3 regions of the Fictibacillus sp. b24 genome follow, and region 3 is predicted to be linked to each of the others. Evidence: predicted binding sites of a transcription regulator. Region 3 holds the regulator's gene; each other region holds the start of a gene.
What was found. Region 3 encodes CtsR, which represses protease genes until heat stress. Its sites were predicted from a motif close to ATGGTCAATAAAGGTCAAACA; they were not measured.
Positions count from the first base shown of each region.

Region 1: a site for CtsR is predicted at 2,127-2,147, ahead of clpP (ATP-dependent Clp endopeptidase proteolytic subunit ClpP). Genes of this name have one in related genera too.
Region 2: a site for CtsR is predicted at 2,243-2,263, ahead of QUF49_RS16465 (ATP-dependent Clp protease ATP-binding subunit). Genes of this name have one in related genera too.

Region 1 covers NZ_JAUCES010000005.1:881,357-886,182, forward strand. The annotation lists gene trpE (anthranilate synthase component I) at 1-287, shown strand, start outside; gene QUF49_RS04365 (zinc-binding dehydrogenase) at 436-1,413, shown strand; gene clpP (ATP-dependent Clp endopeptidase proteolytic subunit ClpP) at 1,473-2,075, opposite strand; gene yvfG (protein YvfG) at 2,294-2,509, opposite strand; gene cspD (cold-shock protein CspD) at 2,847-3,047, shown strand; gene rpoN (RNA polymerase factor sigma-54) at 3,356-4,681, shown strand.
Region 2 covers NZ_JAUCES010000005.1:3,154,333-3,159,158, forward strand. The annotation lists gene QUF49_RS16465 (ATP-dependent Clp protease ATP-binding subunit) at 1-2,118, opposite strand, end outside; gene QUF49_RS16470 (hypothetical protein) at 2,323-2,490, opposite strand; gene QUF49_RS16475 (BsuPI-related putative proteinase inhibitor) at 2,592-3,155, opposite strand; gene QUF49_RS16480 (FAD-binding oxidoreductase) at 3,274-4,650, shown strand; gene QUF49_RS16485 (YbjQ family protein) at 4,714-4,826, shown strand, end outside.
Region 3 covers NZ_JAUCES010000005.1:3,924,475-3,929,300, reverse strand. The annotation lists gene QUF49_RS20780 (CtsR family transcriptional regulator) at 849-1,316, shown strand; gene QUF49_RS20775 (UvrB/UvrC motif-containing protein) at 1,353-1,886, shown strand; gene QUF49_RS20770 (protein arginine kinase) at 1,890-2,960, shown strand; gene clpC (ATP-dependent protease ATP-binding subunit ClpC) at 2,975-4,826, shown strand, end outside.

The DNA of each region.
Region 1 (4,826 bases), 3.0 Mb from region 3:
GAGCGATGCAGATCATCTCTGAACTGGAAAAGCAATCTCGAGGTGTATATGGAGGCGCTATCGGCTATTTAGGATTCAACGGGCAGATGGACTCGTGCATCGCGATTCGAACAATCGTGTTTCAAGACGGAAAAGCGTATGTACAAGCAGGTGCAGGTGTTGTTGCGGATTCTGTACCTGAACGTGAATACGAAGAAACGGTCAACAAAGCCAAAGCCATGCTGAAAGCAATCGAGGGGGGGACAGACCCCAGACAAATACAAATCCCTGTTTTGTCCATTCAGTGAGGACACCCAACGCATCAAACAACCAAACACATTCGTAGCTTAAAGCCAGCCGCTATGAGCATTTTTCTATTATCACAGCACCAAAATGGATATACTGTCCCTTGTATCATTTTTACCAATCTTAATACTCGTAAAGGGGACTTAATAGATGAAAGCTTTATTGTTACAAGACAAAAACATGTGGCGTGAAATGAAAGTCAGCGAAACAGAAAAACCTGTTCCAGGACCAGGTGAAGTTCTTGTGAAAGTGAAGGCAGCGGGACTTAATCCAGTGGATTATAAAACGGCTACTAACGGAAATCCGAACTGGAGCTATCCTCATATTTTAGGACTAGATGCAGCGGTTGTTATTGAAGGAACAGGTGAAGGAGTTACGGAATTCAAACAAGGAGACCGTGTATTCTATCATGGCAACCTCGCGAAAAAAGGCGGATTCGCTGAATATGCGCTAACTACCGCTCATACGATAGCTAGAATTCCAGATGGATTGTCATTTGAGGAAGCAGCCGCTCTTCCGTGTGCTGGAATGACGGCTTATCAAGCACTATTCCGTAAGATGAACCTGCAAGAAGGTGAAACGATCCTGATCCATGGTGGTGCAGGAGGCGTTGGCGGTTTTGCGATACAGCTTGCTAAACAGGTCGGAGCAACAATCATCACAACATGCTCGCCTGAGAATGAAGAATACGTTAAAAGCTTAGGAGCAGATCACGTCATTTTTTATAAGACAGAAGACGTTCACACGCGCATTATGGAACTGACAAACGATGTGGGTGTAGATGCCGTTCTTGACACGGTTAGCCGAGTGAATGCTACTGAATCGCTAAAAAGCATCGCGTTTAATGGACGGATCGCGTTCATTGCTGGAAATCCGGATTATTCTGCTGTAAAACCCTTCAGCCAAGCGCTCTCTTTTCACGAGATTGCACTAGGTGCTGTTCATTTTTCTAATTCAGTAAAAGCACAAAAAGATCTTGCTCTGATGAACGAAGAATTGGCTAAGCTTGTGGTCGAGGGCAAACTATCAGCTATGATTTCTGAAACAATTACATTAGAAGAAGTACCAGCTGCACTTGCTAAGCTTGCTGAAAGGCACGTTAAAGGAAAAATTGTTGCTGTACTTTAAAAGAACATAAAAAAAACAGGGCTGCTCAATAATGAAGCAGTCCTGTTTTTGTGATGATATTATTTTTTAATGTCTGTGCTGTCTACAGACGTGATTAGTTTATCAACCAATCCATATTTAACAGCATCTTCTGCAAGTAGGAAATTATCACGATCCGTGTCGCGCTCAATCACTTCAAGCGGTTGACCTGTTTTTTCAGACAAGATTTTGTTAAGCTGTTCACGCATTTGAATAATGCGGCGTGCGTGAATTTCGATATCACTCGCTTGGCCGCGTGTTCCGCCAAGTGGCTGGTGAATCATAACTTCTGAATTCGGAAGCACATAACGCTTACCTTTTTCACCTGCTGCTAATAAGAAAGCACCCATAGATGCTGCCATACCGATACAGATTGTGGATACGTGCGGCTTGATGAAATTCATTGTGTCATAAATCGCCATACCAGCTGTGATAGATCCACCCGGGCTGTTTATGTATAACGAGATGTCTTTATCAGGATCTTCAGCAGCCAGGAATAGAAGCTGTGCTACGATTGAGTTAGAAACGTTATCATCGATTGCACTGCCAAGCATAATAATACGGTCTTTTAACAGACGGGAGTAAATATCGTAAGCGCGCTCCCCACGGTTCGTTTGTTCAATAACTGTTGGAATTAAGTTCATGGAAATCCTCCTTCTCCTTTTTCAACTAAACTGTACTGTCATCATACAAAAAAGGTCAAACAAGGTCAAACAATATGCTGTATGTAACTCATTTCGCCAGCATTGCTAAATCTCCTTCTTACACCTTATGTATGGGCTATCATCATAATGCCCGCTAGAAGCAGGATTTTAAACCTCTACATTAGAAAACATTACCCTTAAAACGGTATAATTAAGCTTTAGTTTTCGTTTTTAATTTCAATATAAGCGGTTTCTAAATTACGAATACGGCGCACGATCTCACTGTTTTTATTGAGATTATCATTGATAAGTGTCCCGACAATTGAACGATAATAAGCATTCATCGCATGTGTCTTTGTAAAAACATCTTTGTTTCTTTCAATATATTGCTGAAAATTTTCTTTAAAATAAGGTACTGAAAACGCTTCGCTCACAGTTCATCCTCCTTCACTCAATAAACCAGTTTCTAAAGATGCTACAGGTCTTTATCTATCATAGCCTATTTAAGTGGCCGAGCAAAAGGATATCGAAAATTTCATCCCTTGTTTTGACAATTGAGGTTGGGCATGTTATAGTTAATTCAACCTTTTACGTTGTGAATATGTTTTGGATTTAAAGCGGTCGTACTTTTTGAATAAGAAGTGGAACACTTGAATCCGCTTCTGAATTATTCAGATGAGTGCGCATTTTTTTATGCCTTTTTATTTACATAGTAAGACGGTTAAAAGAGTTAAAACGCTTACAAAAAGCGTTTGTAAGGAGGAAACACCCATGCAAAATGGTAAAGTAAAATGGTTCAACGCTGAAAAAGGTTTCGGCTTCATCGAAGTTGAAGGTGGAAACGATGTATTCGTACACTTTTCTGCAATTCAATCAGAAGGCTTCAAGTCTCTTGAAGAAGGACAAGAAGTATCTTTCGAAATCGTTGATGGCGAGCGCGGACCACAAGCTGCTAACGTAACAAAACTTTAATAGTAAAGTTTAGAATGCCACACTACCTTCGGGCGGTGCTGGCATTTTTTTGTATCTAAGAGGGTATGAAATTGCGGGTGAATTGTATGTTAAATTGTAAGGGGTCTGTCCCGGGGACAGACCCCTTACAATTTAACATACGTGCTTAATCAAGATTCTAATTATACTTAAGCTTGAAGGAACGTTGTGTATTTCTGACAAATACAAATTTTATGAATTTGTATTTGTTTGGGGTCAGACCCCAAATTTTGTAGGATGTACAGCGCTTTCATCTGTAGTATGATGAAAGAATAGGGGAGGGATTTAAGATGGAAATGGGTTTGTTTCAACAACAGAGCATGAATCTTGTCATGACAACGGAATTGCGCCAGGCCATCGCCATTTTACAAGTTCCCAGTTTTGAACTGACATCATACCTTCAAGAGCAGGCATTAGAAAATCCGCTTATTGAAATCGCAGAGCCTAAAGGCATGTTTACAACTTTGAAAAAAAGTGTGCGCAAAAACGGCATGAACAGCCGTACAGATGAAAATCAGCATCTCGAACATTTAATCATCGAAAAAGAAACCCTTTATGACTATCTATATAAGCAGTCCATTCTTCTTCCAATTGAAGAAAAGGATCGCAAACTTTTTCAATATTTACTTTTAAGCATAGATGAAAGCGGTTATCTAACTGTATCCGCTCTAGAAACGGCAGCTAGATTTAATACAACAGTAGAAAAATGTGAAGAGCTTATTAGTCTGCTGCAAACACTTGAACCTGTTGGGATCGGAGCGAGAGATCTAAGAGAGTGCCTCTTACTACAGCTGCGTGAACAACACCTTGAACATACGTTAAGCTACATAATTGTCGATCAGCATTTGGATCAATTAGCTGAAAGAAAAATGAAAACGCTAGCGTCAATTCTGAATGTAACCCCGCAAGAAGTGGAAAAGGCAGCAGATTTTCTGCAAACGCTTGAACCACGTCCGGGGGCGGCGTTTTCGCCAGTAAATGATCAGGCGTATTTATATCCTGACGTCTCTGTCACCGAAGAAAATGGTAAGTTTCACATCTCGGTAAACGAGCAATACTCACCAATCTTAAAACTGAACGACAGTTATGGATCGCTTTTAAACGGAAAAAATGCTACATCAAAATTTCTAGATGATTCTTTTCAAAAATTCAATTGGCTGAAAAAAGCGCTGGAACAAAGAAGAGAAACATTGCTTAACATTACGAAAGAGATCGTCCGGGTACAGGAAACGTATTTTTTAAGCTTTGAAAAATCAGATCTCATACCACTGACTTTAAAAGAAGTAGCAGATGAAATCGGTGTCCACGAATCGACAGTGAGCCGTGCCGTGAAGAACAAAGTACTGCAAACCACTAAAGGAGCTGTGGAACTTAAAAGCTTTTTCACAGCAAAAATCTTTACGCAAGACGGTGGCAGTGCGTCGGCAACCTCTGCTAAAACCGAGATTAAAAAACTAGTAGATAACGAAGATAAACAAAAACCTTTATCTGATCAAATGCTGGCTGCACTCCTTGAAAAAAACAACGGACTATCGATATCCAGAAGAACGGTTGCGAAATATAGGGAAGAGCTTAATATTCCTTCCTCATCCAAACGCAAACGGTATACCTCTTAAAAAGATTTTTTCCACTAGGAGAAAATCTTTTGCTTTTTCAAGGGAAATAGAGGTTAAATCCAGTGGGGATGCACACGGCTTAGTCTCATCCGTTCTTATCACGGAAAACCGGACCATAATCACGGGAAAATGGTTGTCCATCAAG
Region 2 (4,826 bases), 770 kb from region 3:
GTCTGCAACGTTTACCGTTAACTTTTGGACATCCTCTTCATCCAATAATACATCTGCAATCTTATCTTCGATGTGCTCTTGAATGATTCTGCGGAGTGGTCTCGCACCGAATGATGGATGATACCCCAGTTTAGCAAGCTTTTGTTTTGCAGCCGAAGTTACCGTAATTTCAATATTTTGCTCTTGAAGCTGATCAGACAGCTCTTGCAACATCAAATCAACAATCTTCACAAGATGCCCTTCTTTCAACGACTGGAATTGTACAATGCTATCAAAACGGTTTAAAAACTCTGGTTTAAAATAGCCTCCTAATGAATCAAGGATGTGTGTTTCTTTTTCTACATCTACCGTGTTAAATCCAAGTTTCTTCGTTTGTTTAACAGAAGCACCTGCGTTACTTGTCATGATGATCACGGTGTCTTTAAAGCTCACTGTACGTCCTTGGCTGTCTGTTAATCGGCCATCTTCCATAATCTGAAGGAACATGTGCTGAACATCTGGGTGAGCCTTCTCGATTTCATCAAGCAGCAAGATGCTATATGGCTTTCTGCGAATTTGCTCTGTTAGTTGTCCAGCTTCTTCATGCCCAACGTACCCTGGAGGTGAACCGATCAATTTTGATACAGCGTGTTTCTCCATATACTCACTCATGTCGAGTCTGATCATGCTGTCTTCATCACCAAAGATTTCTTTAGCGAGCGTTTTTGTTAACTCTGTTTTACCAACACCTGTTGGACCTACGAACAAGAATGATCCGATTGGACGTTTCTTCGCTTTTAAACCGGCACGGCTTCTGCGGATCGCTTTTGCCACTTTCTCAACCGCTTCTTCCTGCCCAATAACTTGAGCGGAAAGTTTTGAAGCAAGTTCTTTCATTTTCGATTGTTCGTCACTCTGAAGCTTCCGAACAGGAATACCTGTTTTATGTTCTACAATGTGCTGGATGTCTTCAACTTGAACAATCGCTGCTTTTTTATCTTCTTCTTGTGTTTTTAGTTTTTCATCAAGCAACAGTTCTTCTTGACGAAGTTTTGCTGCCAGTTCATAGTTTTCATCTGCAGCTGCCTTTTCTTTTTCTTTTACGAGTTCTTCTAAACGCTCTTCAATAGAAGATTTTTCAATCGTAATATGCTGAAGGTTGCTCTTAGATCCCGCTTCATCCATAAGATCAATCGCTTTATCCGGCAAAAATCGGTCTTGAATGTAGCGATGTGAAAGCATTACACATGCCTTTAATGCTTCTTCCGTAAATTTAACTTGGTGATAATCTTCGTATCTAGGTGCAAGACCTTTCAAGATTTCAATCGCTTCATCTAGTGTAGGCTCGTTAACGATTACCGGTTGGAAGCGACGCTCTAACGCAGCATCCTTCTCAATCTGACGGTATTCTTTTAACGTTGTAGCACCGACCATCTGCAGCTCACCGCGTGCAAGTGCAGGTTTTAAGATGTTCCCAGCATCCATAGATCCTTCTGCGGAACCTGCTCCCACAATCTGATGAACTTCATCCACAAACAGAATGACATTTTTGCGTTTTTGAAGCTCAGCAATCAGCTGTTTCATACGTTCCTCGAACTGACCTCTTACCCCGGTATCTGCAACAAGTGATGCAACATCAAGCAAATACACTTCTTTTTTCAAAAGTTTAGCTGGAACATTGCCTTCTACAATTTTGGTTGCTAATCCTTCAGCTATTGCTGTTTTACCGACACCAGGTTCCCCGATTAATACCGGGTTGTTCTTGGTGCGTCGGTTTAAGATTTCAATCACACGGCGCACTTCATCGTCTCGACCGATAACCGGATCAATAATACCCGCTTTCGCAGCATCTGTTAAGTTCCGGCCAAATTTATCTAAAAAGCCTCCGCCTCGTTTTCCCTTTTGAGTTTGTTGCTTCTCATGCTCGTTCGCGTGATCTGTAAAAGCTTGGCCATTCATCATTTGTTGAAAAATATCATCGAAAGAAGAAAAGTTCATATTCATTCCTCCCCCAGTGTTCATTTCTTGTTTCACTTTATGGTAACAATCAGAGCAAAGCACAAATTGTTTCTTATCTTTATTCATTGAGATACTCATTTGGATCGTAGCAGGATTAACTTCACATTGTTCACAACGCATACTTGTAACCCCCTGTTCATATTTTTAAAAATTTGTATAAATTATTAGCGATTATACGTGCATGCATTTCGTTTCGCAACTTTTTTGTTTCAAGGTTTCATGAGTCTTGCTAGTCTTTAGTTTGACTTTGACTTTCTTTGACCATTAACCTTTAAGCATATTATACTTTGACCTTTTTTGACTTTCAAGTATTTTGTTTTGCTGTCATAAAAAGGCTGTTACCGTAACCTCTGTTGTTCTTATAAGTTGTTGATTTCCTCTCCAGGTTGCTCGCTTTCTACGGGGTGTAAGGTGAGCCTCCTGTTGCTTTGCGCCATTAGGAGACTCGACCTGGCCGCTCGTCCCATAGGAGTCAGCAACCTTGCGCTCCAATCAACTTGCAATGATGAGAATAAAAAACAACCAAAATTAAGAATCTTTTAGAATAAAACAAAACAAAAAGAGATGAGCTCTTAACTCATCTCTTCCCCAATTTAGTTCCAATTAAAAGTGATTTTTTGTCTGTAATCTTCTGTCTCGCCACTTGGGGTCAACCAAACTTCTAGCGTATAAGCACCTGGCTCTAGATCGTTAACTAAGATATCCTGTTTGAAAACATCAGCCTGCTTTAATTTCAAAGAAGTTAACACTTGCATGAACATATGATTTCTTGAGTATTGGTATACGATTTTTCCGCTCTTGTCTTTAATTACATAATCAAATTTCTGACTAGATGAAAATTGAAAAACCTTCTCTTTTTCGGTCTGATTTTTCAACTCATATCTAAATAATATTCCCTTAGCATTCTGCTGCTCTTGTACTTTAATTGAAGGCTCAATACTGCCCGCAACAATCCCGCCTTGTCCGTTCTGTCCTGCTTGCCCGTCTTGTCCTTCTTCAGGACGTGATTTTTTTTCGCTTCCTTTACCATCACCCATCACCGGTTGTTCTCTCCCCTCGGATTGGTTTTGGCTGTCTTTGTTTCCACAGCCTGTCACGACTATCGAAATACATATTATGATCAGTATAACATGCCATACTCTTCTGCGTTTTTGCATCGTTCATCACCTCACTTGTTAGTTTGGGCATATATACGCAATTTCATGTTTAAAAAGGATTTTTAACTCTGTTCATGTAAAATAGATAATAACTCAAAAGTTTAAGGAGCGGGTTTACATGAACATTGCACATACTGATTTATTGTTTGAAATGCAAAAACGGACATCTGAAAAACGCGCTACACAAAACGAAACCATTCTTTGGCAGCATAGCCGTGATGAATCTTACCACCATCCTGTTTCACCTGATATTGTTGTATACCCTGAATCGGCTGAAGAAATTTCTTCTATTCTAAGATTCGCAAACGAACACAAAATTCCTGTTGTGCCTTATGGAGCTGGATCGAGTCTTGAAGGCCACTGCATTCCTGTAAAAGGCGGCATTTCAATTAACTTTCAGGAGATGAATGAAGTACTCGAGATTCGTCCAGATGATTTTTTAGTAAGAGTTCAGCCTGGTGTAACACGAACACAGCTGAATCTTGCTCTTAAGAAGTATGGATTGTTCTTTCCTGTTGATCCTGGTGCAGACGCGACGATCGGCGGAATGGCTGCGACAAATGCGAGCGGGACAACAAGCGTAAAGTACGGTATCATGCGGGATCAAGTTAGAAACCTTCAAGTTGTTTTAGCAGATGGACAGATTATTCAAACAGGCGGACTCGCTGCAAAATCATCTGCTGGCTATCACTTAACCTCCATGTTTGTCGGCTCTGAAGGTACGCTTGGCGTTTTTACGGAGATCACGTTAAAAGTCTACGGCATTCCTGAATCAGTTCTTGCTGCTCGATGTACATTTCCTTCAGTTCAAACTGCCGTTGAAGCTGCCATTGCTGTTCTCGGATCAGGCACGGGAATCGCCAGAATGGAACTTGTGGATGAACGGTCCATCGTACAGGTTAATCACAACAGCGACACAGCATATACAGAAGCCCCGACCCTTTTCTTAGAATTTCAAGGAAATCCGGCAAGTGTTACATATGAAGCTTCACTTACAAAAGAATTGCTTGAAAGCTTTGGAGGCTTAGAGTGGGTGGAAGAGCGTGATTCGAAAGCACGTGCAAAGCTATGGGAAGCCAGACATAACTTAGCTTATTCTTTCAAACATGGCTATCCTGGCAAGTCCATGATGTTCACGGACGTGTGTCTTCCTCTCTCGGAGTTGTCTGAAGCAATCGTTCATGCAAGAGAGAAGATGGATGAAATCGGTGTCCCTGGCGCTGTATTAGGACATGTTGGGGATGGGAATTTTCATGCCATTCTCATGTATGACGCAGCTATTGATCGTGAACGTGAAAAAGCAGACGCGGTAAATGAAAGTATTGTGGCCTATGCATTAAGCAAAGGCGGTACGTGTACAGGTGAGCATGGAGTCGGAATCGGCAAAGCAAAATATTTGGCAAAAGAACATGCCGACACCCTCCCAATCATGAAGTCTATAAAAAAACAATTGGACCCAAATGACATTTTAAATCCAGGTAAAATCATAGTATAGAAATGAAACGGAAAGCTTGTTTCATCCGTATTTAATTGTATAACAAAATAGGGGGGCTTTATTATGATCGTTGTTACTACTGAAAACATATCAGGATATGAAGTGAAAGAAGTAAAAGGATCAGCTTTTGGAATTGTTGTTCGTGCACGCGGAATCGGAGGAGACATCATGGCAGG
Region 3 (4,826 bases):
AAACTTCCGATTATTGGTGACTAGTGTGGAAGGTGGGAGGGTATAGAGTATGAATTGTGCTGAGCTGTGTTGTCGAGATTTAGCGAATGGCCTTTATTTTTGGTTTTAGACTTAATTTAGGTTCGTTTAGACCTAATTTTTCATAAGTAGACTTAATTCTCACTCAAAGTGACTCAATTCCTAAAAGAAATACCTCACCCCGTATTCTCTGAAGATTCGTTTTAACCTCGAACACGGTCTCCCAACCATAAAGAAGGAAGAAGATGGCCTCAACCATCTCCCATCACGCTATATTCTTCAGCAAAAGCTCCAAAAATCGAACCAAAAGCAAACGATCAGCTCTTACAACGACCATCCAAGCATCAATCTCACCAAAACACTCCTGATCTCGCCTTCAAAACCTCTCTACATCAACCCACCAAACATAACTTCACGGTAATCCTATTTTTTTTTGCGGTAATCATCCATATATTCGCGGATAAGCTTCATAATTTCACAGATAAAATTTTTTATCGAATTTTCGACACCCATCGACTTACCGCATTCATCTAAACCTCACTCACGTCTCCTCAACCACGCAGAACACATTGCACATCCAACAACAACATACTTTCACAACTAACCTGGCGCAACTAACCAGACACAACTAACCATCGCCAGATCTCTAAACAAATCCCAATCCCCTCATATCATACCCCTCCAAAATCATCATCATTTCGACAGAATCATACAGGTTAGGAAGAGGAGCATGAGGCAATAATGGTGGATAGAGATTTGCATTTTCGGAAAAAAGCAGGCTATAATAATGTTATAGTCAAAGTTAGTCAAAGTCAGAAGGGGGAGGGGAAATGAGGAATATTTCAGATGTAATTGAAAATTACTTAAAGCAAATTCTCTCAAGCTCGAATGATCCGGCCATCGAAATTAAAAGGACGGATATTGCCGAAAGGTTTCAATGCGTGCCTTCTCAAATAAACTATGTGATAAATACGAGATTTACGATTGAAAAAGGATTTGTAGTGGAAAGTAAAAGAGGTGGAGGCGGCTATATTCGGATCATGAAGGTCCGTACCGAAAGCTCTGCTCATCTAATTGATCACTTAACCACCTTAATTGGTGAAAGGATATCGCAAGGCAACGCAGAAAATGTAATAAAGAGACTTATGGAAGAGACGATTGTTTCCGAACGGGAAGCGAGGCTGATGCTGAGCGTTATGGATCGTTCTATATTAAAGCTTAATCTTCCGCATCGAGATGAATTACGTGCAGAACTTTTAAAAGCTATGATAAAAACGTTAAAATACCGAACCACATAGCCCTTTTTTTCATTCTATATAAAAGGAGGGAGCAGAATGAATTGTGAAGAGTGCCATGAACGTGAAGCTTCATTGCATTTTACCAAAATCATAAATGGAGAGAAAACGGAATTTCACATTTGTGAACATTGTGCCAAAGAAAAAGGAGAATTCATGCCGGGGTCGAATTCATTTTCCATTCACCAATTGCTTTCTGGTCTTTTACACGGTGATGGACATGTCCCAAACACCCCATCATCCAACTTCATTCCGCCCTCGTTAAGCTGTGAAAAATGCGGGATGAGTTATTATCAGTTTGCTAAAATTGGCCGTTTTGGATGTGAAAACTGCTATAAGGCGTTTGATTCCAAACTGAATCCGATCTTTAAGAGGGTTCATGGCGGTAATACCTTACATGCAGGAAAGATTCCTCTGCGGGCAGGGAGCAGCATTCAAGAAAAAAAACAGCTTCAGCAATTAAAGCAAGCTTTGCAGCAGTATATATTAAATGAGGAATTTGAAAAAGCTGCTGAAACAAGAGATATCATCAGAGAAATCGAACACCGCTTGGAACAGGGGAGGGATTCGTAACCGATGTCTTTAGAACGATTTATCAGTGACGCAATCAGTCCCTGGATGAAAAGGGAAGGACCTGAATCAGATATTGTTCTCTCAAGCCGTGTCCGACTCGCAAGAAATATTCATCAGTTTGTTTTTCCCATCGCAGCAGACAAAGAATCAGCTCATGAAGTGATAGCTTCCATTTCTTCTTGCATGAATGGAGAAAATGACGCAGCTGAAGCAGAAAATTTTGAAATGCTGATGATGGAGAAGTTAAAACCTATTCAAAAACGGGTACTTGTTGAGAAACATCTTATAAGTCCCAATCTAGCAGAACAAGCGAAATATGGTGCAGTACTCATGAATGACGATGAGTCAGTCAGCATCATGCTGAACGAAGAAGATCATATACGCATTCAATGTTTAGCACCAGGTTTTCAGTTAGAAGAAGTGCTTCATAAAGCCAATGAAATAGATGATTTGATTGAAAAAAGTGTGGATTATGCGTTTGATGAAAAGCGCGGATATTTAACAAGCTGTCCGACAAATGTAGGAACGGGACTAAGAGCTTCCGTCATGATGCATCTTCCCGCACTCGTCCTCACAAAAAAGATGAGCCGGATTATACCTGCGATCAACCAGCTAGGATTAGCTGTAAGAGGTATATATGGTGAAGGGACAGAAGCGCAAGGAAACATTTTTCAAATCTCGAATCAGATGACACTTGGTAAGTCTGAAGAGGATATAATGGAAGATCTCGCAGGAGTAGTTACGCAGGTCATCCAGCAAGAACGTGCAGCTCGAAAACAGCTGCAGGATGGATTGAAATTACAGCTTGAAGACAAGTTATTCCGTTCGTTGGGAACGTTGGAGAATTGCCGGATCATCCAATCAAAAGAAGCTGCAAAATGTTTATCAGATGTACGGCTTGGCATTGATTTAGAGATTTTACCCGGCATATCAAAAACAATCCTAAATGAACTTATGATACTTACACAACCGGGTTTTCTTCAACAATATGCAGGTGAAGTTCTAACTCCAGAAGAACGTGACATAAGAAGAGCCACATTAATCAGAGAAAGAATAAAATTGGAAAACCGATAAGGAGCGTGACGAGTATGATGTTTGGCCGTTTTACTGAGAGAGCACAAAAAGTTTTAGCGTTGGCACAAGAAGAAGCAATTCGATTAGGGCATAACAATGTGGGAACAGAACATATCTTACTTGGCTTGATTCGGGAAGGTGAAGGAATTGCAGCCAAAGCTCTTCAAGTTCTAGGTTTAGGACCTGAAAAAATTCAAAAAGAAGTGGAAACGTTAATCGGCCGCGGACAGGAAGCTGTTCAAACGATTCATTATACACCTCGTGCAAAAAAGGTAATTGAACTATCCATGGACGAAGCTCGTAAACTAGGGCATTCGTATGTAGGCACTGAACATATTTTATTAGGCCTGATTCGTGAAGGGGAAGGCGTTGCAGCTCGTGTATTAAACAACTTAGGAGTAAGCCTGAACAAAGCACGTCAGCAAGTTCTTCAACTTCTAGGAAGCAATGAATCTTCTTCTAGTCATAGAGGATCTTCAGCAAGTGCAAACACGCCTACGCTAGACAGCCTGGCTCGTGATTTAACGGCGATTGCACGTGATGGTTCACTTGACCCGGTAATTGGTCGTTCAAAAGAAATTCAGCGTGTTATCGAGGTGTTAAGCCGTCGTACAAAGAACAACCCTGTACTGATCGGTGAGCCTGGGGTAGGTAAAACTGCTATCGCAGAAGGCTTAGCACAGCAAATCATCAACAATGAAGTCCCAGAAACACTGCGTGATAAGCGCGTTATGACGCTTGATATGGGAACAGTCGTCGCGGGTACAAAATATAGAGGTGAGTTTGAAGACCGTCTGAAGAAGGTAATGGATGAGATTCGCCAGGCGGGCAATATCATCCTATTCATCGACGAACTTCATACGCTGATCGGTGCAGGTGGAGCAGAGGGTGCGATCGATGCATCCAACATCTTAAAGCCCGCTCTTGCTCGTGGTGAATTACAATGTATAGGTGCAACAACACTCGATGAATACAGAAAATATATCGAGAAGGATGCAGCGCTAGAGCGCCGTTTCCAGCCGATTACGGTTAATGAGCCGACAAAGGATGAAAGCATTCAAATCCTTCAAGGACTTCGCGATCGTTATGAAGCGCATCACCGTGTGACGATTACTGATGAAGCGATCGAGGCATCTGTTCAACTTTCTGATCGCTATATCTCCGACCGTTTCTTACCGGATAAAGCGATTGACTTAATTGACGAAGCGGCATCAAAGGTTCGCCTTCGTTCTTACACAGCTCCTCCGAACTTAAAGGAGCTCGAGCAAAAGCTGGAAGAAGTACGTAAAGAGAAGGATGCTGCTGTTCAAAGCCAAGAGTTTGAAAAAGCTGCTTCACTCAGAGATTCTGAGCAGCGTCTTCGTGAAGAATTGGAAAAAACGAAAGATGTTTGGAAAGAGAAACAAGGAAAAGAAAATACAGAAGTAACACCGGAAGATATCGCGCAAGTTGTATCTTCATGGACAGGAGTACCTGTATCCAAGCTGGCAGAAGAAGAAACAGAACGTCTTCTTAAGATGGAAGAGATTTTGCATGACCGATTAATTGGCCAGACTGAAGCGGTATCTGCCATTTCTAAAGCCATCCGAAGAGCGCGTGCAGGGTTGAAGGATCCGAAACGTCCGATCGGTTCATTCATCTTCTTAGGACCAACAGGTGTTGGTAAAACGGAGCTTGCTAGAGCCGTTGCTGAGACATTGTTTGGTGATGAAGATGCGATCATCCGTATCGATATGTCTGAGTACATGGAGAAACATACAACATCTCGTCTCGTTGGTTCGCCTCCAGGATATGTAGGACATGAAGAAGGCGGCCAGTTAACTGAAAAAGTTAGAAGAAAGCCATACTCAGTTATCTTGCTGGATG